3 regions of the Rhizobium sp. TBD182 genome follow, and region 3 is predicted to be linked to each of the others. Evidence: predicted binding sites of a transcription regulator. Region 3 holds the regulator's gene; each other region holds the start of a gene.
What was found. Region 3 encodes PhoB, which activates phosphate uptake and scavenging genes when phosphate is short. Its sites were predicted from a motif close to TGTCATNNANCTGTCAT; they were not measured.

Region 1 (9,775 bases), 1.3 Mb from region 3:
TGACATAGGCGCCGGAAAGCGTGGCCGGTTTGCCCGCCCCATGAAACCGCGCCTCACGCGAAAACAGGCCAATGCGGAAAACACCGAGAAAGTTAAGGCCCATCAGGATGATGATGAAACCGCCAATCTTGGCGAGAATATCGAGGTTCTGGCGCAACAGCGTGCCGATCGTCGAAGCACCGGCACCCAGCGCCACGAAGACCGTGGCAAAACCGAGCGTGAAGAAGAAAGCCGAAAACAGCACGGCCCTGCGGATTTCGGGCCGCGGCGCGGTATTCTCCGTCCTGAACTGCTCCACCGAAACACCGGCCATATAGCAGAGGTAAGGCGGCACCAGCGGCAGGACGCAGGGCGACAGAAATGACAGGGCACCGGCCAGAAGCGCGCTGAACAGGGAAATATCGGCAATCGACAAGAAAGAACTCCGCATTGACGCATGTCTCCCAAAAGCGGGAATCGGTTTTGGGATAACGTCACGCGCAAAAAGATCAGCAAGGCACGTCGCGATTCCCGAGATTCGCCGCGTTTCACGCTCTCATTTTGGCGCATGCCATTGCCGCAAAACGATTTCACCCGTTTGCCAGACATGTCTGACGCCGCTTTTATCCCCAGCCGCCCCCTCTCTCCAATCACCTTTTCGGGGGTGCGACAAAAAAAACCGGATTGATTGTAGAAAGCGCTTTTTTTGGGTTGACCGAACGGATCGCTCTACCTATGTTCCGCGCACTTCCGAAGGGCATCCCAGCCCCGACACGGGAGAGCGTAGCTCAGCCGGTAGAGCAACTGACTTTTAATCAGTAGGTCCAGGGTTCGAATCCCTGCGCTCTCACCACCTTCATCAAAGATATCAATAAGTTAAGACGCATAATGCCCATCGATATGTTCGCTGGCGGTAACGATATGCGCTTGCGCCGCGTGACTTGAAGTTGCGTCCCGACAGACCTCGTCCCTGAAACTGCCTCCCAGAAGAACGCAAATCGCCGCCCTCCCCGACACGCCGTCCCCTGGCTCGCGAACCTGCCGATAAGGCCGCTCAATGCAAAGCATGGTACGATGGCGTGTGCTAATACCTGATCCGTGTAGGGGCGACCTTCGGTCCGGAGGCGGTCGTCGGATTGGCGCGAGCCAAGGGAGAAAGAGCAATGGCAACCCATATCGAAGACGACAGTGACATGCTCATACCTCAGGACCTGGCGGAGGGAGCGAGCCGTTATCTGGGGAAACCGCTTGAGCTGCTGCCGGACAGGGAAAAAGCAATATTTCGTCGTCTTGCAGCAAGGCGCACCATCTCGGCGGACGCGAATGCGGTTTTCGACGAGAGACTGACGCCCGGCCAGCGGCTTGCGGATGCGGTTGCCAAATTCGGTGGTTCCTGGACCTTTATCCTTATATTTGCGGCTTTACTTGCGATATGGCTGAGCGCAAACATTATCGCGGCTTCGAACGCCTTCGATCCCTACCCGTTCATTTTCCTCAATCTCATCTTATCCATGCTCGCAGCGGTTCAGGCGCCGGTGATCATGATGAGCCAGAACCGCCATGCGGCCAAGGATCGAATCGACGCCGCACATGACTACGAGGTCAATCTGAAGGCAGAGATCGAAATCATGGCGCTGCACGATAAGTTCGATCGGATGCGCTCTATCGAGCTGAAAGCCCTCGTCGATAAACAGCAGCAGCAGATCGACCTTTTGACAAAACTCGTGCTGAAACAAACAGGCTAGAAAATTTACGTCAAAATACGGAAAATCGCGCCCGCGCGCCGATTCCATGCGCAACGGAACGCGCTTTGTGTGCCGGTCGTACAGTAGCAGCTGCAGCACTTCATGGATGGTTTCCAGACAAGCTATGTGCTTGCGCATCCCTCATATAGAGCGCAGAATAAATCAATGGCAGCATTTGAAGCGGGCGCTGTTGTGTAAAGGTGCATCTGCCTTGGCCCCAACCAAAGGAGGACGAAGTGTCTTCCATCAATCGAAAACGAAATGTCGATCCAGATCGTGGGCCCCTGCTCGTCAAGGCGATCGACAGGCTTGAAAGAGGTGCTGCAACGTTATGCGGTTCGTCGAAACTCGACGCGTGCAGGCGAGTTCTGATCGCCGCCATTCGACGTGGTTCCGGCAGGCGTAAACCAATCCCGGCTGCGTCGGCTCCTCACCATAAGAACCGGGACATATTTCAGTCTACCCAAAAATCCGGAAGCCCGGCTGTCGAGAGATGGGAAAATGAAGGCGGCGCGATCAGATGATCGTTGTCACCTGCCCAGAACGGAGTGATCATCATGGCGTCAAGTGTCCATCTGGAAGAAATGACATCGGCGGAATGCATCGCATTCCTTTCCCGGATGAGCTTCGGGCATCTTGCCTGTATCGATCATGACAGGCCCTATGTGGTGCCGATCCATTTCGTGTTTCACGAGGGTGGAGTCTACAGCTTCTCGATGATGGGAGCCAAGATAGAGAATATGCGCCTGAACCCTCATGTTTGCCTTCAGGTCGATGAGGTCAAAAACACCAGCACATGGACAAGCGTAATTCTCCATGGCCTCTATCAGGAGCTTGAAGATAACGAGCAATGGCAAAGCGAGCGGATCTACGCCTGGTCTCTGATCCAGAAACACCCGAACTGGTGGGAGCCGGGAGGCTCAACGATCCATCCGCACGAAAATGGAACGGACTCCACCAAGCCGATTTTCTTCAGCATCCAAAGAGAAAGCCTCACGGGCCGCAAAGCGGTCCAGAGGGAAGATTTCGTGCGTTAAGCGGCCTCCCTCTACAGATAGGCGTACACATACCGCGCAATATTGTCATAAAAACTGGAGAGATAGGCTGGCACCCGGTTCAACCGGGCAAATTTGCTGCCGCGATATTCCGCGCGCGTGCCGACCAGCGTGTCCGGATCGCCGAAAGGCAGAAAATCCTTTTCGGTGACGTAGACATGCGTGCCGTAACCCCAGCCGCATTCCAGCGCCCGGTCGAAAGGCAGCGTCATCACCCTTGCCGCTTTCAGAAACTCCTCCGCTCCACCGCGTGAGATGATATAGCAGGCCGACGATCCCTGTGGCCCGTATATGCAGCGCCCCAGCTTGTCTCCGAGAGCGCTGGTCTTCCTGGCTCTGAAACCTCTGTGGCGGTGATTGGTCAGCTTTACGATGGAATTCTCAGGCATGATCGCGACCATTGCCTTGACCCGATCGGAGAAATCAGGCGTGAAGGCAACATCATCCTCAACGATCACGGCCACCGGCGCATCCGTGGCGAGGAAAATCTCCAGTGCCTTGATATGGCTGGCATAACAGCCATACTCCCCATGCAAGGCATGACGACCGTTGCGAAGCTCAAAGCCGCGCCTGTTAAAATCCGTCCATTCGGCAGCGGGAATGGTCTTACCGTCAACACCTTCCACCGGGCGCAAATCCAGCCCAAGACCTGATGCTCCGTTCAGCATCTTTTCAAGACGGGCGCGCGCTCTGGCGATGGAGATGATGTAAACGGGAAAAGCGGATATCGACAGCATTCGGAAAGCACCATGCGCATAGGGTCGGGAAACCGTCTCCTACAGCATGTGGCGCACCCTGTCTGCATGCCGTGATTTCCACGCCGGCAGAATTTCGGGCGAGCAACGCGCAAGCTTTGATGGTTCGAGAATGCGGCGCGAGATTATTTACGCGGGGCGGTGCGGCGGCAGCGCCAGTTCCAGTCTCTGGCTTCGCCCGTATCCATGTGGACCGATTCGGTGTGGCAATAGGTGCCTACACCACCACGCTGCGGCATCGAGCGCAGATAGGACGCAAGCTCCCATTTGGAAACACCCTTGATCTGGATGTCGGCTGCATCGCAGGTGTAGTGCTTGGAACCCTGCCTTATGCCCTTTGGCGGGCGATAACCCGAGGTGACGATGGCCGGGCTGTTGTAGTGGCGCTCGACATCCTTGATCATGCGCACCAGTTCCGGCTTGAAACAACCGACTTCAACATGATCGGTCTGCAGGAAAAGCCCGTTCGGAGAAACTCGGGTGAGGCCGGAAAGCGAGGCAAGCTTCATCAGGCCGGCCGGCTGGTCATCCTCGTCTTCAAGATGCGCATCGTCGAATTCGTCAGACATCGCCGAACGGCCGGAAAGCGCTATACCCATCGTCCTGTCCGACCCGCCGGAGAGCGCCGCAACCTGCGTATTCTCCGCCGTACCGTTTTCGATCATTTTCGGAAGGCGCTTCTTGGCCGCACCGGCGAAAAAAGCTGCCAGCGGCACGACTGTGCCCTCACTTTCCTGCCCCTCGCCTGCCCGTTTCCCGGCTCCAGAAGACTGCGCTGAAGCAACTGCGAGCTGTTCCGACGCATTTTGCGGCGTTGGTACGGGAACCGCCTGACGGTTTTCGCTGTGCTGTTCTGCCGGTACCGGCACGGCAGTCGGCACTTGTCCCGTTGCTGATACCGGTTGCGGCTGTGTCGCCTGCACTGGTGCCGAGTAGACACTGCTGACGGCGGGCGCGATACCCTGGGAAGGTGCACCCGCTGCGGCTGTAGCCCCCGCCGCAACGGCAGGTCTGCTTGAATATATGCTTGATGTACCCGCGGAAATCGCCGTCGGCTGCGTCGTCAGGCCGCCGATATCGGCGGCGGCACCGTAACCCTGTGCGGGGCCACCGGGCGCCTGCGGCTGGGCCGCAACGGCCCCGCCGGTTGCGGAGGCCACGGCGGGATCCACGTAATGCCCCTGCTGCTGTTTGGCGGCCGGATTATGAACCGCCGATGCGGCCAGCGCCTTCTGCTCGGCGGAAACTGCCGGCTTTTTGCTGTTGGCAGCCATGTCGTCATCCGTCACCGCTGAAACGCATCCGGCAAGCCCGAGCAACGAAACCGCGACAACAAGACGCTGACAGGCAACGCGTCCTTTCGCGCTATCGACAGCTTTCATGGGTGGCCTCCGTATCTTGCATTTACAACAGCAGCACGGGAACGGAATCGTCTGCTTTTTCAAAACAGGACATGCCGTTTCGATTCGCGGACTATGCCTCAACCCATCCGGACAAGGCAAGAGTGACCGAAATCGTCGCTTCTGGTCGGGAAAACCCCTACCAGGAACCCGTATTCTGCATAGATATCCACGGTTCGGCTGGCGCGAGGCTTTCGCCCTTCTGCAAGATTTCGAAAGAAATACCGTCGGGCGAACGAACGAAGGCCATGTGACCGTCACGCGGCGGCCGGTTGATCACGACGCCATTTTGCTGAAGGTGGGCACAGAAGTCGTAAATATTGTCGACCTCATAGGCCAGGTGCCCGAAATTGCGGCCGCCGGTGTAATCTTCGGTGTCCCAATTGTAGGTGAGTTCAAGGGAAGGCGCCTTTTTTTCCCGCGCCGCAGAGATATCGTCGCGCGCTGCAAGAAAAACCAGAGTGAAACGGCCTTTTTCGTTTTCGATCCGGCGTATTTCCTCGAGACCCATCAGGTCGCAATAGAATTTCATTGATTCGCCAAGGTCTTTGACGCGAACCATCGTGTGCAGATACCGCATTTTCTTCCTCTCCAATACGCTTTTCCGGGCCATAAACGCATGATCGCAAGCCCCGGACAAGGACGGCGACATAAAAGCAGCCACGCAAATCAAAAACTAGGGCTTGCGTGGAACCGTTACCAAGATGTTAATCTGGTACACAGGAATCAGTTGACCGGTGTGTGGCGCGTAATCGAGGGGTTGGCAGGATATGGCTGATAGGATGTCATCGAAAACGATAGTCGATGTCGAGGACCTTTCGGCCGATGCCGTGGACCTGACCGAAATCACCGGCGCGGTGAAATGGTTCGACGTTGCCAAGGGTTTCGGCTTTATCGTGCCTGACAACGGCATGCAGGACGTGCTGCTGCATGTCTCCTGCCTGCGCCGCGATGGGTATCAGACCATTCTCGAGGGTACGCGCATCGTTGCCCTCATCCAGCGGCGTGACCGCGGCTTTCAGGCCTTCCGCATCCTGTCGATGGATCAGTCCACCGCCGTTCACCCGTCGCAGCTGCCGCCGGTGCGCACCCATGTGCAGGTTACGCCGTCAAGCGGGCTTGAGCGTGCAATCGTCAAGTGGTTCAACCGCACCAAGGGTTTCGGCTTCTTGACGCGCGGCGAAGGCACTGAAGATATTTTCGTGCATATGGAGACGCTGCGCCGTTTCGGCCTCACGGAACTGCGTCCGGGCCAGGTGGTGCTGGTGCGCTTCGGCGATGGCGACAAGGGTTTGATGGCGGCGGAAATCCACCCCGACAACCCGGCCCCGATCGGGATGTCGCACTGATGGCCGCTGTGTTTCGCCACTTGATGAAGAGCGCCGTTCTGGCGCTTCTTTTTTTCACGCTCTCAAGCGCAGCACAGGCTCAACAACAGCAGACGTTTCAATCCGAACCACTGACGATAGAGACCGCCTCCGGAGAAACCCACGAATTTGTTGCGGAACTGGCGCTGGACAACGCACAGCGCGAACAGGGCCTTATGTTTCGCAAGTCCATGCCACTTGGAAGCGGTATGCTGTTCGATTTCGGCAAGGAGCGGGATGTAGCCATGTGGATGAGGAATACTCTCATTCCGCTCGACATGCTGTTCATCGCCCGGGACGGGCGCATAACCCATATCCACGAGAACGCCGTGCCACACTCAGAAGCGATCATCAGCTCCCGTGGGTCGGTCAAATTCGTGCTTGAACTGAATGGCGGCACTGCCAAACGCTACGGCATCAAACCGGGCGATGTGGTTCGCAGTGCACAAATCGGCAACCGGAAATGACATTGCCGCGTTACTGCGTCTGAAAAGGCCGGACGATGTTTCGCCCGGCCGGCAAGATCTCAGTAGACCGGCTCGATATGGCTCAAAATCCGGCAATTGGAAATAGATGCGGCAAGATTGATGGCAATGTCGATTGCCTCGACCGAATCCGCCGTCCCTTCAAGATAGATAACGTCATTTTCGACGGTTGCGGAAATCCGCGACTTCTCGAGACCGTTTTCGAAAGCCAGTGCAGAGGTGATGGCCTCGCACACACCCGCCATGCGGTCTCCAAAGAAGCTTTCCTGAATGCCTGACAAATTGAACATGTGCGTTCTCCTTCTTGGCTATTACAACGCCCGAATCACGGTTTTGTTCATCTCCGGTTCATCAATTCGTTCATCTTCCATTCATCTTGGCAAATTGGAACCCCCTGCCCGATCACATTTTAGGTGATCGGGAACCATTTCGTGAGGTGAGCATTTCGCGCATGGGAGTGAAATCTGCCGTCAAGGCGCATGAAACAGGGAGGAGAATGACATGCTGATTAACAAAACGGAGCCGTGTCACCACGCCTCGTGGATGAAGCCGGTGGCGATCCACCTGCCGCTATCCGCAGCGGTGGAAATCTACAGCCCTTTGGTGGCGCTGGACATGCTGATGTACCGCTGGCCGGACGAACACGGACCGGAATATGAGGACGCACGCAGGAACTGTCTCGATGCTATCGCCGGAAAATGCGACATCGAAAAAGCGCGGGAATCGTTTCTGGTCGCAAGCAGCCACGCGCATATTCTGAACATCCACTAGCTCGTCACGCGGAAGGCTTTGTGAATATTTTCGACTAAATATCAGTCACTTACGGTGATGACAACCGGATGGGCGACAAGTCGATCTGCGTTCATCAACATGGCTCCAGGGGTCAAAACAACGGGCAATCCACCTGCGTGGATCGCCCGTTTGATTGAAGCCTGAACTTCGTCCTATTCAAATGGCCGGGCGCACAGGGATCGGGAGGTTGCTGTGAGATACACCGTCTCAATTTTCCTCATGCACCGGCAGTGAATACTCGGATAGATTTCGTTCTTACAATCGCTGTTTCGACGTGACTATTCCTGATAGCGCGACACGCCCGCTTCGTCGTTATGGCATTCAACCAGGCAAACAACCGTCTCCCCTAGCGAACAGGTAGCCTGCAAAAACCGTTCACGCTTTCTCGGTAACAAACGCGGCATCGACCCGTGCGCCAGAGGTGCATGAACGACCGAAGTCGGATCCTGCCTGCGGAACATGACATGTAACTGTCATGCAAACGTTATAATCCGCAATGACGAATTCCATGGAATCGGTTGGCGGGTAAACCGCTGAAAGCTTGGGAGTGGAACTGGCCAACATGGAAACTGTTTTTGCCCTTTGCGCAATTCTGCTCCTCGCCTTCAATCTTCTCGGCGTCGTTCTGGCAGGCTGGCGGCTGAAAAGACGCGATACGGACAACGCACTTGTCCGGCAGAAACCGCCGGTATCGCTGGTGGTGCCGCTGCGCGGCATCGAAACTTTCACGCCGCTGACGCTGTCGCGCGCCTTCCAGCTCAACTGGCCGGACTATGAGCTGCTGTTCTGCGTCGCCGACGAGTTCGATCCCGTGATCGAGGAAGTGCGCAAGGCAAGCGCGGCCTTCCCCGCAGTTTCAGCGCAATTGCTCATCGGCGATGATCGCATCAGCGCCAATCCCAAACTCAACAATTGCGTCAAGGGCTGGCGTGCTGCCCGGCACGAATGGGTCATTCTGGCCGATTCCAATGTCTTGATGCCGCAATCCTATATCGAAACCATGATGTCGGCCTGGCGGCCGGATAGCGGACTGGTCTGCTCGCCACCGCTCGGCTCCCGGCCGGATGGCTTCTGGGCACATGTGGAATGCGCCTTCCTCAACGGCTCGCAAGGCCGCTGGCAATATGCGGCGGAAGCCATCGGCATGGGCTTCGCGCAGGGCAAATCGATGTTGTGGAACAAGCCGTTCCTGGAAGAGCGCGGCGGCATCCGCGCGCTCGCCGCCGAAATCGCCGAAGATGCCGCTTCCACGAAGCTGGTCAGAAATGCCGGTCGCAAGGTACATCTGGTGTCGGCCCCATTCGAGCAGCCGCTCGGACAGCGCCATGCCGGTGAGATCTGGTCGCGGCAGACCCGCTGGGCGCGGCTGCGGCGCGTCACCTTCCCGCAATATTTCGCCCCGGAAATCCTCACCGGCGCGCTTCCCCCGCTCCTCTTCGCGCTCGCTGCCGCCGTTGCCGCGGATGTGAACCTTGCCGTCACCGCGATTGCCATACTCGCCGTCATGTACGGCCCGGAACTGGCGCTCGCAGCTCTCAACCGGTGGCCGGTATCCCTCTATACCCTTCCGGCAATGGTCGCGCGGGATGTCATCATGCCATTCGTCTGGGTACGCAGCTGGATCGGCAGCGCGGTTGCATGGCGCGGCAATGTCATGACGATCGGCACGGCCGAAAGCACATTGGCCGGACCTTCAGCGGACTGAACGGAAGCTATTATTTGAAGGGGTTATACCTACAAGCGAATGTTTCGCTTTAAATGGTCGGAGTGGAGAGATTCGAACTCCCGACCCTCTGGTCCCAAACCAGATGCGCTACCAGACTGCGCTACACTCCGCCGAGGCGATGGCTGGGGAATACACGGTTCACCCGCAGTCCGCAACAGGGAAATTCATCTTTGTTGAGCCCATTGTCTCGATTATTGAAAACTCATGCAACGCGGTGGGACCGTGAAGAGGTCGCAAGGGATAATCGTCTTGACTCTCACATGGAGTCGGTCCATTTCAAATTCAGCGTTCCTGACACGATTTGGTTATTCTATTCAGGTACGTGAATAGTAATCCGGGGCGCATGCCCCACCGCCCAACCGGAGCAGTTTCGACATGTCTGCGAAGATTTACCGCCCTGCAAAGACCGCCATGCAATCCGGCAAGGCGAAAACCAATGTCTGGGTTCTGGAATTCGACGCTGAGGTCCCG
Region 2 (9,775 bases), 1.1 Mb from region 3:
CGGGTTGATGCCAGCGCGGCCGACCAGGGCGAAATAATCATCGACGTAGTCGCGGTAACGCGGATCGTCTTCGGGATTGACCACCGCAAAATCGGTATTCGGGCGGATACGCAGGCCGAAGCGCTTCAGGCGCGTTTCGATGATCTGCGGGCGACCGATGAGGATCGGGATGCCGGTGCCTTCTTCCAGAAGCACCTGTGCGGCGCGCAGCACGCGCTCGTCTTCGCCTTCAGCAAAGATGATGCGCTTCTTTTCGGCAACCTTGGCGGCGTTGAAGACCGGTTTCATGATGAAGCCGGAACGCCAGACGAAGCGGTTCAGCTGGTCGAGATAGGCTTCGAAATCGCTGATCGGCCGGGCGGCGACGCCGCTTGCGGCGGCAGCACGGGCAACGGCCGGCGCGATGCGCAGGATGAGACGCGGATCGAAAGGCGAGGGAATGAGGTAGTTCGGGCCGAAGATCGGCGTTTCGCCGCTATAGGCCTTGGCGGCGACTTCCGAGACTTCTTCGCGGGCAAGCTCGGCAATGGCCTGCACGGCGGCCATCTTCATTTCCTCGTTGATCGTGGTTGCGCCGCAATCCAGCGCGCCGCGGAAGATATAGGGGAAGCACAGCACGTTGTTGACCTGGTTCGGGAAATCCGAACGGCCGGTGCAGATCATCGCATCCGGGCGGGCAGCACGGGCCACTTCCGGCATGATTTCCGGATTGGGGTTGGCAAGTGCCAGGATCAGCGGATTTTCCGCCATGCGCTCCAGAAGTTCCGGCTTCAGCACGCCTGCCGCCGAAAGACCGAGGAAGACATCGGCGCCGTCGATCGAGTCGGCCAGAACCCGCTTGTCGGTCTTTTGCGCGTAAACTTCCTTCCACTCGTCCATCAGCGAGTTGCGGCCGTCATAAACGAGGCCCTCGATATCGTGGACCCAGATGTTTTCTTTCTTTGCGCCCATGGCGACAAGCAGGTTGAGGCAGGCAAGGGCTGCCGCACCGGCGCCTGACGCAACGATCTTGACGCTCGAAAGCGATTTTCCAGCCAGTTCCAGCGCGTTGGTGACGGCGGCGGCGACGATGATCGCCGTGCCGTGCTGATCGTCGTGGAAGACCGGGATGTTCATCTTCTCGCGCAGCTGACGCTCCACCTCGAAACATTCGGGCGCCTTGATGTCTTCAAGGTTGATGCCGCCGAAGGTGGGTTCCAGCGCTGCGATGGTGGAGACCATGTCGTTGATGCCGGGCGCATCGATCTCGATATCGAAAACGTCGATGCCGGCGAATTTCTTGAAGAGGACGGCCTTGCCCTCCATGACCGGCTTCGACGCAAGCGGGCCGATATTGCCAAGGCCAAGCACTGCCGTACCGTTGGAAATCACTGCAACGAGATTGGCGCGGGCGGTATATTCCGCCGCCATTTCCGGATTTTCATGGATGGCGAGGCAGGGGGCGGCGACACCCGGCGAGTAGGCAAGCGCCAGATCGCGCTGGTTGCCAAGGGGCTTGGTGGCCTGGATTTCCAGCTTGCCGGGGCGCGGGTAGCGGTGGAAAAAGAGCGCCTGTTCCTCGATGTCGGCCTTTGCCGTGTTGGCGGGCGTGTTGTTCTTATCGTGAGAGGTCATGTCTTCCACCGTCATGTCTGGTTCAATTCCGGCCCTCTGAATACAACAAACTTTCCCGTGGTACAGCCGTTATTTGCCGCCCCCTTATGCAAATGCGGGCATGGCTTATTCGCGTTTTCGTGATGCCATCAGTCATATTCCATACAAAAACCGGCCATTGTCATGTTGCTGCAACACGAGTCTGGTTCTGAGAGGGAAGAAAGCCGCAGGGACGCAACCGAACAAGGGGATTAAATCCGTGGCCGGTCAAATTGAAACCAGACAGTTCAGAACGCTTTTCATTTCGGATGTCCATCTCGGTTCCAAGGCGGCCAAGACGGATTTTTTGCTCGACTTCCTGAAACATCACGAGGCCGATACGATCATCCTGGTCGGTGACATCATCGACGGCTGGCGCCTGCGCCGCAGCTGGTACTGGCCGCAGGGCTGCAACGACGTGGTGCAGAAGTTGTTGCGCAAGGCCCGCAAGGGAACACGTATCGTTTACATTCCCGGCAACCACGATGAATTTCTGCGCGAGTTTCCGGGCATGCATTTCGGCGGTATCGAAGTGGCCGAGCGCATGATCCACGAGGCGGCAGACGGCAAGAAATATCTCATCATCCATGGCGACGAGTTCGATGTGGTGGTGCGCAATGCCCGCCTTCTCGCCTATCTCGGTGACTGGGCCTATGACGCGGCGATTGCGATCAACATCGTCCTTGCTGCGGTGCGCCGCCGCATCGGCCTGCCTTACTGGTCGTTCTCGGCCTGGGCGAAATTGCAGGTCAAACACGCCGTCAACTTCATCGGCGAGTTCCAGCGCGTAGTGGCCGACGAGGCGCGCCGCAACAATGTGGATGGTGTGATCTGTGGCCATATCCACCACGCCGTGATGGAAGACATGGACGGCATCCGCTACATCAACACCGGCGACTGGGTGGAAAGCTGCACGGCGATTGCCGAAAATGCCGATGGCACTTTCGAGCTGATCACCTGGATGCAGACGAGCGATGTCCCTTCGCAGACATCGGACGAGATGGAGCCGGTGGATATTCCAGGTCTGATTGGCAAGCACGCGGCCTGATTGGGTTGGTTCAACAGGCAGGGCGATCCCTAAGCGCGGGATGTTTCAGCTCTCTGTCGTTATCCTTGGGCTTGTCCCAAGGATCTGCAACCGATTGATTTCGCGCGACGTGGATAGATCCTCGGGACAAGCCCGAGGATGACGTCGAGTGTGAGGCAAGGCTGGTCATACAGTTTACGTGATACTGCAAAGACTATTGCGATGTGCGGCGTAGTGCTTTCACACGAAACCCGAACGACGGCTCTTATCCCCACAACTCCGGCTGCGGCGGATAAACCAGCGAACCCTCGTAAACGAGGCCCGGCTGCCGGTCCTGCCTGAGAATCAGCGGGCCGTCGAGATCGGAGAAGGCGGCTCCCTGGGCGGCCAGAACGGCGGGAGCCATGCCGAGCGAGGTGCCGAGCATGCAGCCGACCATGATGATGAAGCCTAGCCGCTCCGCCTCTGCCTTCATGACAAGTGCTTCCGTGAGACCGCCAGTCTTGTCCAGCTTGATGTTGATCGCATCGTAACGGTCGCGCAGGTCGGCGAGGTCCTTGGTGGAATGCACGCTTTCATCGGCGCAGATGGGGACCGGGTGGTCGATGCGGGCCAGGATGGCGTCCTTGCCGGCGGGAAGCGGCTGTTCGATGAGCGCGATGTTCAGTTCCGCTGCGAGTTTCAGATAATATTCGATATTACCGTCGTTCCAGCCCTCATTGGCGTCGATGATGATGCGCGCATCAGGTGCTGCGGTGCGCACGGCCCGCAGGCGCGCCTCGTCATCGGCCGTTCCGGTCTTGATCTTCAGCAGCGGGCGGCCAGCGTTTTCCGCCGTTTTCGCCGCCATGGTCTCGGGATCGGCAAGCGAGATAGTGTAGGCGGTAACGAGCGGTTTTGCCGCGTGTCCGAGACTATGTTCGGCAGCACTTTTGCCACTCATCTTGGCTTCGAGGTCCCATAGTGCGCAATCCACTGCATTGCGGGCGGCGCCGGGTTTCATCACCTGCTGCAATTCATGCCGTGTCAGGCCGCCGGCAATCTGCTCAGCCATCGCTTCGATATCGGCGATAACGCCTTCGATGCTTTCGCCATAACGCGGGTAGGGCACACATTCACCTCTGCCGGTAAAGGAACCATCGCGGATGGTGCACGTTACGACATCCGCATGTGTGCGAGTGCCGCGTGAAATAGTGAAGCTGCCAGCAACGGCGAAACGTTCTGTTGTGGCTTGAAGGTAACGGGGCATGTTTTTTCACTTCCTGACAGGCGTTAAAAGACACATGACGCCAAATTTATCGCGAATTGTCGGCTGTCACTGTGGCTTGCCGAAGGCCAAACCGTTATGAAACCTTTAAGAATCTCGTGACGGCTGCACTCGCTCGGAGCATTATGCAAGAACAGGATATACGGCAACAGGCGAACCCGGCCGCAATCACCGAAGACGGCGCCGTCTCCGGCGGCGGCCAGCGGTATGCCTTGAGCGGTTCCTGGCGCAACAGCAATCTTTCCGGCATTTTTGCAAGCCTCGAAAACATCGAGAAAAGCGGCCCTGCCGGTCCGGTGGAGATCGATCTTTCCTCGGTGGAGGCAATCGACACGACCGGCGCCTGGGTCATCCGGCGATTGCGCGAAGATATGGAAGCGAAGGGCGTTACCGTCACGCTTACCGGAAACGAGCGAATCGAGGATCTGATCGGCCAATTGCCGGATAAAGCGGCGATGGAGGGCGAGCCTGCCGCCAAGGTGGGACTTGCCGAGCGCTTCTTCTCGCCGATCGGACAAGCTGTCGTCCAGAATGGTGCGGATTTCCTCGCGGGCATGTATATTCTGGGTTCCGCCGTGCGCGGCGCGCAGATGAAGCTCGGGCGCGGACGCGGCGTATCGCCGGCGGCCATCGTCAACCAGATCGACCATATGGGCGTGCGCGCCGTGCCGATCATCATGCTGATGTCGTTTTTGATCGGCGCCATCATCGCCCAGCAGGGCGCCTTCCAGCTGCGTTACTTCGGCGCGGAAGTGTTCGTCGTCGATCTCGTCGGCATCCTGCAATTGCGAGAAATCGGCGTGCTTCTGACCGCAATCATGATCGCCGGTCGCTCCGGCAGTGCGATCACGGCGGAAATCGGCTCGATGAAGATGCGCGAAGAAATCGACGCGCTGAAGGTGATCGGTCTCAACCCCGTTGGCGTCCTGGTGTTTCCGCGTCTCGTGGCGCTGACAATCGCACTGCCGCTTCTGACCATCCTTGCCAATTTCGCCGCACTTTTCGGCGCCGCCATCGTCACGCTTCTCTATTCCGGCATCACCTTCGAAGTGTTTCTGTCGCGTCTGCACGGCGCAGTCGAGGAATCTACCATCGCCGCCGGCATGATCAAGGCGCCGTTCATGGCGCTGATCATCGGCATCGTTGCGGCGGTTGAGGGTATGAAGGTCGGCGGTTCGGCGGAATCGCTCGGCAAACACGTCACGTCGTCGGTGGTCAAATCGATCTTCGTCGTCATTCTGGTGGATGGCCTTTTTGCCATCTTCTACGCAGCCATCGATTTTTAAGGAGGGCGCGTTGGAAACTTTGGACCAGAAGCCGCAAGAGACAAAAACTGCAAAGGACGGCCGTGAGACGGTTCTTTCCGTCGAGGGTGTGACTGTCGGTTTCAACGGCAGGAACGTGCTTGAGAATCTCGATCTGGATGTCTATCGCGGTGAAATCCTTGGCTTCATCGGCCCATCCGGCGCGGGTAAATCCGTCCTGATGCGTGCGATCTTGAGGCTTCTGCCACGCCAGGCGGGTGCAATCCGCATTCTCGGCACCGATTACGACAAGGCCAGCGAAGACGACCGCATGATGCTAGACCAGCGGCTCGGCGTGCTGTTCCAGCAGGGGGCGCTGTTTTCCGGCCTGACGGTGAAAGAAAACATCCAGCTGCCGATGCGGGAATATCTGGACCTGCCGAAAAAGCTGATGGACGAGCTTGCCTATCTCAAGATCGAGATGGTGGGCCTGAAGCCCGATGCGGGTGACAAATACCCGTCGGAGCTTTCCGGCGGCATGATCAAGCGTGCGGCGCTTGCGCGCGCGCTGTCGCTCGATCCCGACCTTGTCTTCCTCGATGAGCCGACATCCGGCCTCGATCCCATCGGGGCGGCGGAATTTGATATGCTGATCGCGCGCTTGCGCGATTCGCTCGGTTTGACCGTGTATATGGTGACGCACGACCTCGACAGCCTGTTCTCCGTCTGCGACCGCATTGCGGTGCTAGGGCAGAAGAAGGTGCTGGTGGAAGGGACATTGCAGGACATGTTTGCCTGTGACGACCCCTGGGTGCAGTCCTATTTCCGTGGCAAACGGGCGCGCTCTGTCGTTCTTCCGGACGACAGACACGAAAATCCGGTGGAGTAACAAGAAGCATGGAAACCAAGGCGAACTACACCATAGTCGGAATTTTCACGCTGATCGTGATCGCCGCCGCATTCGGCTTCGTTTACTGGATGGCGGAATTCGGCCGGGGTGGACCGACGGCCCAGCTCGTGGTGCGTATTCCCGGCTCGGCGAACGGCCTTTCCGTCGGCTCTCCGGTACGCTTCAACGGCATTCCTGTCGGCACGGTGCGCGGTCTTGCGATCGACCGTGACGATCCGGCCTATTCCATCGCCTTTACCGAAGTGCAGGCGGACGCGCCGGTTTTCCCCTCCACCCGCGCCGTGCTTGAAATTCAGGGCCTGACGGGCGCTGCCTATATCGAGCTTTCCGGCGGCAACAAGGATGGTGAGCGCATTCTGCAGAAATCGGTGGAGAGCGGCGTTCCCGCTGAGCTGACGGCCGATCTTTCCAGCGTCACCAACCTTCTTGCCACCGCCGACAAGATCCTGAAACGCGCCGATGGCGCCATCGGCGAATTGCAGGGTTTCGTGCAGGATGCCCGTGGGCCGCTGACGCAGACGGTGCGTAACGCCGAGAAATTCTCCGATGCGCTGGCCGCAAATTCCGATGGTATCAAGAGTTTCATCGCCAGCCTCAGTTCGCTTTCCACCACCGTTCAATCGGTCTCGGTGCGCCTGGACGGCACGCTGACCGCTGTCGAAGATCTGGTGAAGGCGGTGGATGCCGGCAAGATCGATTCCATCCTGTCTAATGTCGACAAGGTGACGAAGGACGTCGCTTCCGCTTCGAGCGATATTCAGGGCATCATGGAAACGGTGCAGAGCACGGCGCGCAACTTCGAGGCGGCGAGCACGGAAGTGCAGACGGTGGTGAAGCGCGCGGATGAGCTTTTGGCGTCGGTCGATCCCGCAAAGGTCAGCACCGTGGTGGGTGATGTTTCCGCAGCGACTGCCGATGCGCGTGATGCCGTGGCGAACTTCAAGCGAATTGCCGACGATGTCGGCGCGCGCCGGGCGGATATCGACCAGGCGGTCTCCGATTTCACCGACATGGGCCGCAAGCTGAACCTTGCCTCAAGCCGTGTCGATGGCATTCTTGCCAAGGTGGACGGCATGCTTGGAACCGACGATGCCAATTCGCTGTTTGCAAAGGCGCGCGAGACTTTGACCTCGTTCAAGGCCGTGGCCGACAATCTCAATGCCCGAATCGGGCCGATTGCCGATAATCTCACGCGCTTCTCCAGTTCGGGCCTGAAGGATTTCCAGGCGCTTATCGGCAGCACGCGGCAGACGGTCGACAATCTCAACAATGCGATCACCAATATCGACCGCGATCCGCAGCGGTTGATTTTCGGCGGCGAAACCGTGAAACAATATGACGGCAGAACAAGGCGCTAAAAGGGGTATGGGCCAATGACACGATTGATGAACGGCCATAAGCGCCGTGCCCTGCTTCTGGCTCCGCTGCTTGCGGTTGCGATGGCGGGCTGTGCGGGAACCCCATCGAACGATACGTTCGACCTTTCCGTCTCTTCGGCGACTGTAACGCAGGGGCCGTCGCTCAAAGGCCGGCAATTGCTGATCGCCGATCCGACGGCGCTGAAAGCGCTTGATAGCGAAAACATCGTGGTGCGCCTTTCCGGCTCGGAAGTGCAATATCTCGGCAATTCGCAATGGAGCGACCGCCTGCCGCGCATGGTGCAATCCAAGCTGGTGCAAGCCTTCGAGGATACCGGCAAGCTCGGTGGCGTCGGACGGCCGGGGCAGGGGCTGGCGATCGATTACCAGGTGGTCAGCGATATTCGCACCTTCGAAATCGATACGGCAAAAAACACCGCCGATATCGAGATTTCGGTGAAGCTGTTGAACGATCGCAACGGCACGGTAAAGGCGCAGGAAGTATTCCGCGCCAGCGCACGCGTCAGCGGTTCCGGAAATGCCAATTTCGTCAAAGCGCTGGATCAGGCCTTCGCCGCCGCCACCCGCGAAATCGTGGCGTGGACGCTGAAGTCGCTCTAAGTCCTGACGACGGTCATTTCCGCTACAAGAGATTGCTCTATGTTGTGGGTGAGGCCTGTTGGTGACGGCCTTGCATTCAATGTTTCCGATCCGCGGGTCCGTCATGCGATTTCTGGTGTTGCTTTGCCTTTCCCTTGTTTCCGCCATGTGCGGAACGGGCACCGTTCTGGCAGCCGGTCTTCGGTTGATCGAGATTCCCTCGGCAGGCGGCAAGCCTTCCATGAGGGCGGCGGTGTGGTCGCCCTGCGCGGCGACTCCGGTGGAGACCCGCATCGGCCCCTTCGCTCTGCAAGCGGTGCGTGATTGCCCTGTTGTCGATGGGCAATATCCGCTCGTCATCATCTCCCACGGTTTCGGCGGTACGTATTTCAGCCATCGGGATACCGCGGCGGCGCTGGCGGATGCCGGCTTCATCGTCGCGGCGATCAATCATCCCGGCGATAACGCCATCGACATGAAGCGGGCAGGCGATCTTTCCGCGCTGACCGAACGACCGGCCGATATCGTCCGCCTGCTCGACCATATGCTGGCGAACTGGAACGATGCCCGTTTTATCGATGCCGGAAGGATCGGGGTGTTCGGATTTTCGCGCGGCGGTTATACGGCGCTGGTACTTGCCGGCGGCGTTCCGGATTTTCCAAATACCGGATTGCCGTGCCCTGATGGGCAGGCGGCAGTGTGTGCTCAGATGCTGGAAAGGTCTGCTTCGCCTGAGGACCGGGTCTACGATGCGCGGGTGAAGGCTGTGGTTGTTGCAGACCCCCTCAACGCCTTTCCAGGGCGGGCCGATCTGCGAGATATCAAAATCCCCGTTCAGCTCTGGAGTTCAGAGCGCGGCGGCGACGGTGTGGCGCCGGAGGATATTTTAGGGCTGCGCGACGACCTGCCGGCAAAACCGGACTATCAGACGGTGAAAGGGGCAGGGCATTTTTCGTTCATAACACCTTGCCCCGCCGAGATGGAAAAAGCCCTGGCCCAGATATGCGGCGATATTCCGGGGTTTGACCGGGCGGAGTTTCATCGTCGACTGAACAGCGAAGTCATCCGCTTTTTAACGGCTTCGCTACGCTGACGCACACGCCGGTGCCGCCGTCGATCAGACGGCGTCCTGCGACTGCCATTCCGGCAGCGGGAAAAGCCGGTCGTAGCCCCAGTTGAAGACGAAGGCATAGACTACGTAGAACAGCGCAAACGAGATATCCATCACCAGCGCCTGGGCAAGGCTGATGCTGAGATACCAGGCGATGAAGGGCATCAGCACGATCAGCAGACCCAGTTCGAACAGCAGGGCATGGGCGACGCGGATAGCAGGCGTCTTCAGCGTCGTGCCTTTCAGGCGCTGCATGGCATGGTCGAAGCCGAGATTGTAAAGATAGTTCCAGGCGGTGGCGAGCGTGGCGCTGACCAGGCCGACAATGCCGATGTCTTCCATGGGCATGTGAAATACGAATGCACCCAGCGGCACGACCAGCAGAAGGCCGATGATTTCGAAGCTGAGAGCGTGGCGGATACGATCGGGCAGGGAACGCAATTTATTCTCCGGTATGTGACCGGGCCGTCCCGCATGCTGTCGCCATAATGGCCGAGGTCGTCCTCTCGCAAAGCCATATAGCGGTTTCGGGCAAAATTTCAAGCCTTGGGTCATGGTTGGGTTTGGGAGCGCTCTTCTCAGCGGGAGCGGGATGAGGTGGCGAGGCCGGAGTTATGCGGCGAGAC
Region 3 (9,775 bases):
GCCATGTCCGGGATGCGCTGCTGCCGCTCGCCAACGAGCTGGATGTGGTTATTACGCTGCATCTGCCCGACCGGCCGGCAGAAGTGCAGGGCGACCGCGACGAGCTGGTGCAAGTGTTTCAGAACCTCGTTGAAAATGCTTGTAAATATGGCCAGGAAGGCAAGGTCGTGGATGTCTGGCTGCGTGCCGAACCCGGTAAGCCGGTGGAGGTGAGCGTCATTGACAAGGGGCCGGGCATTCCTGCTGAACATGTGCCGCGTCTGACGGAACGGTTTTACCGCGTCAGTGTCGCTGACAGTCGCTCCAAAAAAGGGACCGGCCTCGGGCTTGCCATCGTCAAGCACATCCTCACCCGCCACCGCGCCCGCCTCATCATTAAATCGGAACTGGGCAATGGCACGGACTTTACCGTCAGATTCTGACATAGAGTACGTTACAGTCTTCAGCTTCGAAAAATTTTATAAATAAAATCAATAATTTAGGCTGTCACAAATCTTTCACCGAAGTGACATAAAAGGAAGTGGTTACGGTGGTTAAGAAGAGACCGCCGAGCGCATGCTAAGAGCGTCTGCCGCTATCGGCTGCGTCCACAAACAAGCCCACGACGGGAGAGACAAATGAACTTCGTTAAATTTTCCGCAGCAGCTCTGGTGGCTTCTGTCGCCTTCGCTGGCGCCGCCGCTGCTCGCGACCAGATCCAGGTTGCTGGTTCCTCCACGGTTCTGCCCTATGCCAAGATCGTTGCCGAAACTTTTGCTGAGACTTTCCCGAACTTCAAGGCTCCGGTTGTTGAGTCTGGCGGCACGGGCGGCGGTCTGAAGGCGTTCTGCTCCGGCGTCGGCGAAGGCACCATCGACATTGCAAACGCTTCGCGCCCGATCAAGAGCGACGAACTTGCCGCTTGTAAGGCCGCTGGCGTTGCCGACGTTCAGGAAGTGAAGATCGGCTACGACGGCATCGTCTTCGCAATGGACTCTTCCAACAAGGACATCAAGCTCGAGCCGAAGGATCTGTACCTCGCGCTCGCCGCTGAAATCGTCAAGGACGGCAAGCTCGTCGCCAACCCTTACAAGAAGTGGTCGGAAATCAACAAGGAACTGCCTGATGTAGCGATCGCCGCTTACATTCCGGGTTCCAAGCACGGCACACGCGAAGTCTTCGAAGAGAAGATCATGGCTGACGGCTGCAAGGAAGCCAAGGCGACCGACGCCATCAAGGCGCTGATCACCGACGCCAAGCAGGCTGCTGCCAAGTGCGTTGCAGTTCGCAAGGACGGCGCTGCAGTCGACATCGACGGCGACTACACCGAGACGCTTGCCCGCATCGACGCCAACAAGACCGGCCTCGGCGTTTTCGGCCTGGCATTTTATGAGAACAACGCTGACCGCCTGAAGGTTGCGACCGTCAGCGGCGTTGTTCCGTCCACGGAAACCGTTGCCAGCGGCAAGTACCCGGTTTCGCGCCCGCTGTTCTTCTACGTGAAGAAGGCTCACCTGGGCGTTATCCCGGGCCTCAAGGAATATGTCGAGTTCTTCGTTTCTGACGAAATGATCGGCCCCGACTCCCCGCTCGCAAACTACGGCCTTGTTGCCGCTCCGGAAAAAGAACGCGAAGAAATTCGCTCCAAGTTCGCTGCCGGCGCTTCGATGTAATAAACAAGGAGGGGTGCGGCCTGCCGCACCCCTCTCTCCGCTCCGGTACCGTTGTGCTTAAGGCGGCTGTCTACGGTTGACAGTTCCCATCCATCGCCGTCCACATAATTGTTGATGGATTACAGATGGATAGGATGTATCAACCTTGACGCTTGCCAGACTTTGTTACAGTCAGGCGGCAAGCATCTCTGGATGGTCCAGCGGTCTCGTTTTGATGACTTTTTGATTTGCCCGATATCGCACCGTGCTCTTGAGGCACGACGAGGGAACTCTAATGAACACATCGATCCTTTTGCTGATACTGGTGTTGATCGGCATCGGCAGTTATCTGCTCGGCAGCCGCCGCGCCGTTGCTTTGTCTGGTGGGCGTCCCTCCAGCATGCATTCCCGTGCCGGTTATCACGGTTCCTACGCTGTCGTCTGGGCGGTGCTGCCCGCAGCGCTCATTCTCTGTATCTGGCTTGTTATCAGCCCGCTGATCGTTACCTCTGCGGTGCGTGGCGAATTTCCCGAAGATGTGCGCTCCCAATCCGAAGCGCAGCAGAGCCTGACCTACGGCATGGTAACGTCCATCGCCCGCGGTCTTCAGCGTCTGACGCCGGAAGAAACCGCAAAGGTTGATGCGGATACGGCTGCGGTAAGATCGCTTCTGGCATCGAAGGGCGTGGCAATTGCCGGCGAACCCCAGCGTTTCATGGTCGATGCCGCCCAGACGCTGAATGCGATGACCTCCACCAGCCGCCTGGGCATGATCGCCACCGTGCTGCTGGCCGCATTCGCGGGTGCCGCTTATGCACTGCGTTCAATCGCGCCGCGTTTTCGGGCACGCAACAGGGTGGAGCGGGTCATTCTCGCGGCTCTGGTCGTCGCGTCGTCCATCGCCATCCTGACGACCATCGGCATCGTCCTTTCGATGCTTTCAGAAGCGATCCAGTTCTTCACCATGGTTCCGGCGCACCAGTTCTTCTTCGGAACGGTATGGGATCCGCGTTTTGCCGCTGCCGGTGCGACCGACTCTTCCGGCCAGTTCGGCCTGATCCCGCTGCTCGCCGGCACGCTCTATATCGGTTTCGTCGCCATGCTGGTCGCCGTTCCGGTCGGGCTGTTTTCGGCGATCTATATGTCGGAATATGCGACGCCGCGCCTTCGCTCGATTGTAAAGCCGCTGCTCGAGGTGCTCGCGGGCATCCCGACAATCGTCTACGGCTTCTTCGCGCTGACGACCGTTGGTCCTTTCCTGCGAGACATTTCCACACAGATCAGCGGTCTTGCGACAGGCAACTACGCCAACTTCATCCAGGCGCAGAGCGTCATCACCGCCGGCTTCGTCATGGGCATCATGCTGATCCCTTATGTTTCGTCGCTGTCTGACGACATCATCACCGCCGTGCCGCGTTCGCTGCGCGATGGCTCTCTCGGTCTCGGCGCCACGCGCTCTGAAACCATCAAGAAGGTCATCCTTCCCGCCGCTCTTCCCGGCATCGTCGGCGCCGTGCTGATGACGGCGTCGCGTGCCATCGGCGAGACCATGATCGTGGTTCTTGCGGCTGGCGTCGCTGCCCGCCTGCAGCTCAACCCCTTCGAACCCATGACAACAGTGACGGTCAAGATTGTCAGCCAGCTGACGGGTGACCTTGAGTTTACCTCGCCGCAAACGCTGGTGGCCTTCGCGCTGGGCATAACTCTTTTTGCAATCACGCTTTGCCTGAATATCTACGCGCTTTACATCGTGCGCAAATACCGGGAGCAATATGAATGACCGACATCGTTTCCCCGGCGGCCGGTGCTGCCGCCGTGAACAAGGCCACGCGCCGTGATATCGGCATCAAGCGTCGCTATGCTGCTGAACGCCGCTTCCGCGCCTATGGATTGGCAGCAATCTCGTTCGGCCTCATCTTCCTCTTTCTGCTGCTCTGGTCGGTCGTATCCAAGGGTCACACCGCCTTCCAGCAGACGATGATCACCGTTCCGGTCGAGTTTTCCGAACTGATCATTGATCCAAAGAACGAGCGCGCAACCAATCCGGCAAAGCTGATGACGGCCAACTACCCCGTCCTCGCCCGTGATGCGGTGGCCAAGGTTCTCGGCGTCGCGCCGACGGATAAGGCCGGTCTTCGCGCCGTCAACGTCATGATCTCCGACAGCGTACGCACCCAGTTGCGTGATATCGTCGTCGCCGATCCGTCCGTCATCGGCACCACGCGCAGCGTCACGCTTCTGGCGTCGGGTGATGTCGACAGCGCCTTCAAGGGCCAGGTCGACATGTCGGGGGATGAAGCAAACCGCCGTATCTCGAACCAGCAGCTCGGCTGGATGAACCAGCTCGTGGAAAGCGGACAGCTTGGCAAGCATTTCAATACCGGCATCTTCGTCAACGGCGCTTCGAGCCGTCCGGAAGCCGCGGGTGTTGGCGTTGCGCTGATCGGCTCGTTCTACATGATGCTGATCGTGCTGGTGCTGTCGCTGCCGATCGGTGTTGCGGCCTCCATCTATCTGGAGGAATTTGCCCCCAAGAACCGGTTGACGGACCTTATCGAGGTCAACATCAACAATCTGGCGGCTGTTCCCTCCATTGTTTACGGTCTGCTCGGTCTCTCCGTCTTCATCAACTTCATGGGCTTTCCACGCTCGGCCTCGCTGGTCGGCGGCCTCGTCCTGACGCTGATGACCCTGCCGACGATCATCATCGCCACCCGCGCTGCATTGAAGGCCGTGCCGCCGTCGATCCGCGCCGCCGCACTCGGTCTTGGCGCTTCCAAGATGCAGACGATTTTCCATCACGTCCTGCCGCTGGCAATGCCTGGCATTCTGACCGGCACCATCATCGGTCTCGCCCACGCATTGGGCGAAACGGCGCCGCTGCTTCTGATCGGCATGGTGGCATTCGTCGCGAACTATCCGACAACGCCTATGGATCCGTCCACGGCCCTGCCGGTGCAGATTTACATGTGGGCGAACGAAGCTGAGCGTGCCTTTGTCGAACGGACATCTGGCGCTATCATCATCCTGCTTCTGTTCCTCATTCTCATGAATGTTGGCGCAATCCTGTTGCGTCGCCGCTTTGAGCGGCGCTGGTAGAGGGAGCTAGAGCAATGAACATGTTGTCGGAAGCAGCAGTTGAAAAGGCGCTGGACAAGAAAATGAATGAAGTCTCATACAAGATGATCGGCAAGGATGTTTCGGTTTATTACGGCGAAAAGCGCGCGCTTTACGACGTGAACCTCAATGTCCGCGAAAACACGGTGACTGCACTTATCGGCCCGTCCGGTTGCGGTAAATCCACTTTCCTGCGCACCTTGAACCGCATGAACGACACGATCGACGGTTGCCGGGTCACCGGCAAGATCACGCTCGATACCGACGATATCTACGATCAGCAGATCGACGTCGTGGAACTGCGTGCCCGCGTCGGCATGGTGTTCCAGAAGCCGAACCCGTTTCCGAAGACGATTTATGAGAACATCGCCTACGGCCCGCGTATCCACGGTCTCGCCCGCAACAAGGCGGATATGGACCAGATCGTCGAGCATAGCCTGCAGAAAGCGGGTCTCTGGAACGAGGTGAAGGATCGTTTGCTGGAATCTGGCACGGGCCTCTCCGGTGGCCAGCAGCAGCGTCTGTGCATCGCACGCGCGGTTGCCGTCAGCCCGGAAGTGATCCTGATGGACGAGCCGTGCTCGGCGCTGGATCCGATCGCGACTGCGAAGGTCGAGGAACTGATCCACGAACTGCGCACCAACTACACCATCGTCATCGTCACGCACTCCATGCAGCAGGCGGCGCGCGTTTCCCAGCGTACGGCCATGTTCCATCTTGGTCATCTTGTCGAAGAAAACGAAACCGACAAGATGTTCACCAATCCGGACGACCAGCGCACGCAGGACTACATCATGGGCCGCTTCGGCTGATCCCCGGCCGGTGCTTTATCGTAACCGTACAAGACTGGTGCCTCTGCCGTGCCCCGCTGTTGGGCACGCGCATGCAGGCCAAGCCGGAGGAATAGACCATGACACAGACAACGACCCATTCGCATATCCTGTCTGCCTATGACGACGAACTGAAGTTTCTGACGCGCCGCATCGCCGAAATGGGCGGTCTTGCCGAGCAGATGTGCGGTGACGCCGTGCGCGCACTCGTCAATTCCGATGCTGCGCTTGCGCAGAAAGTCATTTCGGACGATACCATTCTCGACCATGCTGAGCGCGAAATTGGCGACAAGGCGATTGTAACCATCGCCAAGCGTCAGCCGATGGCGGCAGACCTTCGCGAGATCATCGGCACCCTGCGTATCGCAGCCGATCTCGAACGCGTCGGCGATCTTGGCAAGAACACGGCCAAGCGCGTTATCGCTGTCGCCGGCACCGGCGTTCCGCGCAAGCTCGCCCGCGGCATCGAGCATCTGTCCGACCTGGCGCTGGTGCAGCTCAAGGAAGTCCTCGACGTCTATTCCACGCGTTCCGCCGAAAAGGCCAATGCGATCCGTGAACGCGACGAGGAAATCGATGCCATGTACACGTCGCTCTTCCGGGAGCTTCTGACCTACATGATGGAAGACCCGCGCAACATCACCACCTGCACGCATCTTCTGTTCTGCGCCAAGAACATCGAGCGTATCGGCGATCATGCGACGAATATCGCAGAGACGATCTATTACATGACCACCGGCAGCCAGCCGGAGGGCGAGCGTCCGAAGGACGACAGTTCCAACACGCTTGGTTCGGTGACCGAGTAACAGACAAGCAGAAGCTTGCGGAGTTCAGCATATGGTGCCCAAGATTGCAGTTGTGGAAGACGAGGAAGCGTTGAGCGTCCTGCTTCGTTACAATCTCGAGGCTGAGGGATACGACGTCGACACGATACCCCGTGGCGATGAGGCGGAAATCAGGCTGCAGGAGCGCATTCCGGATCTTCTCATCCTGGACTGGATGTTGCCCGGTGTCTCCGGTATCGAACTGTGCCGGCGCTTGAGAATGCGGCCGGAAACAGAACGCCTGCCCATCATCATGCTGACGGCGCGTGGCGAAGAGAGCGAACGGGTTCGCGGTCTCGCTACGGGCGCTGACGATTATGTCGTCAAGCCGTTCTCGACGCCGGAACTCATGGCCCGGGTCAAGGCCATGTTGCGTCGGGCCCGTCCCGAGGTTCTGTCGTCGGTGCTCAAATGCGGCGATATCGAACTGGACCGCGAGACCCATCGCGTTCACCGCAAAAGCCGCGAAGTGCGCCTCGGCCCGACGGAATTCCGCTTGCTGGAATTCCTGATGACGTCGCCGGGTCGGGTGTTTTCCCGCTCGCAATTGCTGGATGGCGTCTGGGGTCACGATATCTATGTCGACGAGCGCACTGTCGATGTGCATGTCGGACGTCTGCGCAAGGCCCTGAATTTCTCGCACATGCAGGATGTCATCCGCACGGTGCGTGGTGCGGGATATTCGATGGAAGCCTGAGCGAAGCGGAACCAGATAGTTTCGCTGGCGAAGTAGTGCACCAAAAAATCAGGAAGCCCGAAATCTGAAACGATTTCGGGCTTTTTCTATATGAGTATCCGCCAAACTCGATGCCATTGTCCGTTTTGACCGGAGAAGATCGGCAGCGCGTTGAAATCCGGATTGAGGGGTCACGCCCAATAGTAAGGGGAAAGGGTGCGGCCTGCCATCAAGCCGCCCAGAAAGCCGCTTTATTTTTGTCATAAAAAAACGGGCCCGAAGGCCCGTAATTTTTGAGTGCTGAATGCGTGCCGCAACACTCAAGCCTTGCGGCGCTCGCTCACCGGCTGGTAGGCGAGTTTCGCATGGAACTTGCAATAGGGCGAAGATTCCAGCGCTTCACAACCGCAGAAATGGAAGTCGTCCTTCAGCGGATCGCCAACCGGCCATTTGCAGGTGCGCTCGGTCAGTTCCGTCAGCGTCAGGCGACGGGAAATCGGCGTGACAACGTTCTTGGAAGGAACGTAATCGAGAACCTGCGCGGTCTCGATATCGATCTCCTCGTGCAGCGCCGTTGCCGCGTTCGAACGGGTGAGGATGCGCGCCGGTGCCGCGTTGACGCGACCTGCGAAAGTCGTCGCACGCGATGCAGGGGCAGCGGTGCGCTTCGGCGCGGAGCGTGCCGAAGTCACTGGACCGCCAGCCTTGACGCGTCCCGGCAGATTGAGACGATGGACCTTGCCTATCACGGCATTACGGCTGACGCCGCCCAGCTGCGCTGCAATCTGGCTGGCGCTAAGGCCCTCGGACCACAATTTCTTGAGCTTTTCGACTCGTTCGTCTGTCCAGTTCATGCCGCTTCTCCGCTTGTCGCGTGTATTTTCGGCAGAATCCCTCTCCGTCTCGCGCGCATGCCGCAAGCGTGGTTTCCGCCTGATTTTCGGTGACTAGTTCCGCCGCAATGCAGTCTAGTAATTAGCGATTAACCTAGTGCCAGCCCGACTCCGTGGCAAGAGTCGCGGGAATCATCTGGAATCGATTTTCCGGTTTTCCCCAACTTGCTGGCGTATTGAGTCTGAAAGGCAACACCTTGGGGCTGGCCCGCCGCCGCATACTAGTGCTTGAGAAGCCCGGGAAACGCTGACTTTTGTTGACATCGGCAAACGAAGTGACAATAGTGCCCCTGCCGCCGCAAGGCGGCATTTTGATTTTCAGGCGAGGGATAACCCCGCAAGCCTATTGACAACAGTTTGACAGCGCATCTGCGCAAGGAGTGATACAGCCATGGCCGAAGCCGGCGCGCCATTGTTTGATACGTTTTCAAGAGCCCCCCTGCGCTTCGAGCGCGGTGAGGGTGTATGGCTGTTCACGGAAAGCGGCGAGCGATATCTGGATTTTGCGGCCGGTGTTGCTGTCAACTCGCTGGGCCACGCCCATCCTCACCTCGTTGATGCGATCAAGACGCAGGCCGAGAAGGTCTGGCACGTCTCGAACCTTTATGAAGTACCGGGACAGGAAAAACTCGCCAGGCGCCTGACGGAAGCGACTTTCGCGGACAAGGTATTCTTCACAAATTCAGGCGCGGAAGCCCTGGAATGCGCCATCAAGACCGCCCGCCGTTATCACTATACCAAGGGCCATCCGGAGAAGTTCCGCATCGTGTCCTTCGAAGGCGCTTTCCATGGCCGTACACTGGCGACGATCGCCGCGGGTGGCCAGCAGAAATACCTCGAAGGTTTCGGTCCCAAGGTCGAAGGTTTCGATCAGGTTCCGTTCGGTGATGTCGATGCCCTCAAGGCCGTCATCACGGCTGAGACTGCAGCACTTCTGATCGAGCCCATCCAGGGCGAGGGCGGCATTCGCTCGCCCAGCAAGGAATTCCTGCAAATCCTGCGCGGATTGTGCGACGAGCACGGCCTGCTGCTGATTTTCGATGAGGTCCAGACGGGTGTCGGCCGCACAGGCAAGCTGTTTGCTTATGAACATACCGGTGTTGCGCCCGATATCATGGCGGTCGCCAAGGGTATCGGTGGCGGTTTCCCGCTCGGCGCATGCCTTGCCACGGCAGATGCCGCTTCCGGCATGACGGCGGGCGTACATGGCACCACCTACGGCGGCAACCCGCTGGCCATGGCAGTCGGCAATGCCGTGCTTGACGTCGTTCTCTCCGAAGGTTTTCTCGAGAAGGTCCGTGACGTCGCGCTGGTCTTCCGGCAGGGTCTGGCCTCGCTCAAGGACCGTTATCCTGACGTGATCGAGGAAATTCGCGGCGAAGGTCTGCTTCTGGGCATCAAGGCGAAGATTCCTTCGGGCGAATTGTTGCAGGCCATGCGCGCAGAGCATCTGCTTGGCGTGCCTGCGGGCGACAATGTCATCCGTCTTCTGCCGCCGCTCGTCACCACGGCGGAAGAGGCCCGTGAGGGTCTTGCACGTATCGACGCGGCTGCCGCTTCCCTGACGGTTGCGAAACAGGCAAAAAGCGCCTGAAAAAATCAAGAGCGGGCCTCTCTTCAGGGGCTCGCAAGCATGGGACAGATTAGAATGGGTTCACCAAAACATTTTCTGGACCTCTCGGCCGTCGGGTCGGAGGATCTGCGGACAATTCTTGATGATGCGCGCACGCGCAAGATTGCCACCAAAACCGGCACGGCGGAAAAGCCGCTTGCCGGCAAGATGCTGGCAATGATTTTCGAAAAA

Region 1: a site for PhoB is predicted at 8,039-8,055, ahead of T18_RS00625 (ceramide glucosyltransferase). Genes of this name have one in related genera too.
Region 2: a site for PhoB is predicted at 1,773-1,789, ahead of T18_RS01420 (UDP-2,3-diacylglucosamine diphosphatase). Genes of this name have one in related genera too.

What each region holds. Positions count from the first base shown of each region.
Region 1 is NZ_BDLN01000001.1:110,923-120,697, reverse strand. It holds partial or broken gene T18_RS27370 (cytochrome c biogenesis CcdA family protein) at 1-415, opposite strand, end outside; tRNA gene T18_RS00680 (tRNA-Lys) at 757-832, shown strand; gene T18_RS00675 (DUF1003 domain-containing protein) at 1,143-1,724, shown strand; gene T18_RS00670 (pyridoxamine 5'-phosphate oxidase family protein) at 2,252-2,761, shown strand; gene T18_RS00665 (glycosyltransferase family 25 protein) at 2,773-3,516, opposite strand; gene T18_RS00660 (YcbK family protein) at 3,660-4,916, opposite strand; gene T18_RS00655 (VOC family protein) at 5,074-5,514, opposite strand; gene T18_RS00650 (cold-shock protein) at 5,705-6,283, shown strand; gene T18_RS00645 (DUF192 domain-containing protein) at 6,283-6,768, shown strand; gene T18_RS00640 (BON domain-containing protein) at 6,828-7,076, opposite strand; gene T18_RS00635 (DUF982 domain-containing protein) at 7,288-7,557, shown strand; gene T18_RS00625 (ceramide glucosyltransferase) at 8,141-9,283, shown strand; tRNA gene T18_RS00620 (tRNA-Pro) at 9,338-9,414, opposite strand; gene T18_RS00615 (ETC complex I subunit) at 9,680-9,775, shown strand, end outside.
Region 2 is NZ_BDLN01000001.1:268,383-278,157, forward strand. It holds gene T18_RS01415 (NADP-dependent malic enzyme) at 1-1,614, opposite strand, end outside; gene T18_RS01420 (UDP-2,3-diacylglucosamine diphosphatase) at 1,844-2,680, shown strand; gene dgcA (N-acetyl-D-Glu racemase DgcA) at 2,925-3,908, opposite strand; gene T18_RS01435 (ABC transporter permease) at 4,052-5,212, shown strand; gene T18_RS01440 (ABC transporter ATP-binding protein) at 5,223-6,059, shown strand; gene T18_RS01445 (MCE family protein) at 6,068-7,438, shown strand; gene T18_RS01450 (ABC-type transport auxiliary lipoprotein family protein) at 7,454-8,059, shown strand; gene T18_RS01455 (alpha/beta hydrolase family protein) at 8,163-9,131, shown strand; gene T18_RS01460 (PACE efflux transporter) at 9,156-9,590, opposite strand.
Region 3 is NZ_BDLN01000001.1:1,407,116-1,416,890, reverse strand. It holds gene phoR (phosphate regulon sensor histidine kinase PhoR) at 1-422, shown strand, start outside; gene T18_RS07100 (substrate-binding domain-containing protein) at 618-1,652, shown strand; gene pstC (phosphate ABC transporter permease subunit PstC) at 1,927-3,411, shown strand; gene pstA (phosphate ABC transporter permease PstA) at 3,408-4,730, shown strand; gene pstB (phosphate ABC transporter ATP-binding protein PstB) at 4,745-5,560, shown strand; gene phoU (phosphate signaling complex protein PhoU) at 5,659-6,384, shown strand; gene phoB (phosphate regulon transcriptional regulator PhoB) at 6,416-7,099, shown strand; gene T18_RS07070 (GcrA family cell cycle regulator) at 7,399-7,932, opposite strand; gene T18_RS07065 (aspartate aminotransferase family protein) at 8,363-9,565, shown strand; gene argF (ornithine carbamoyltransferase) at 9,620-9,775, shown strand, end outside.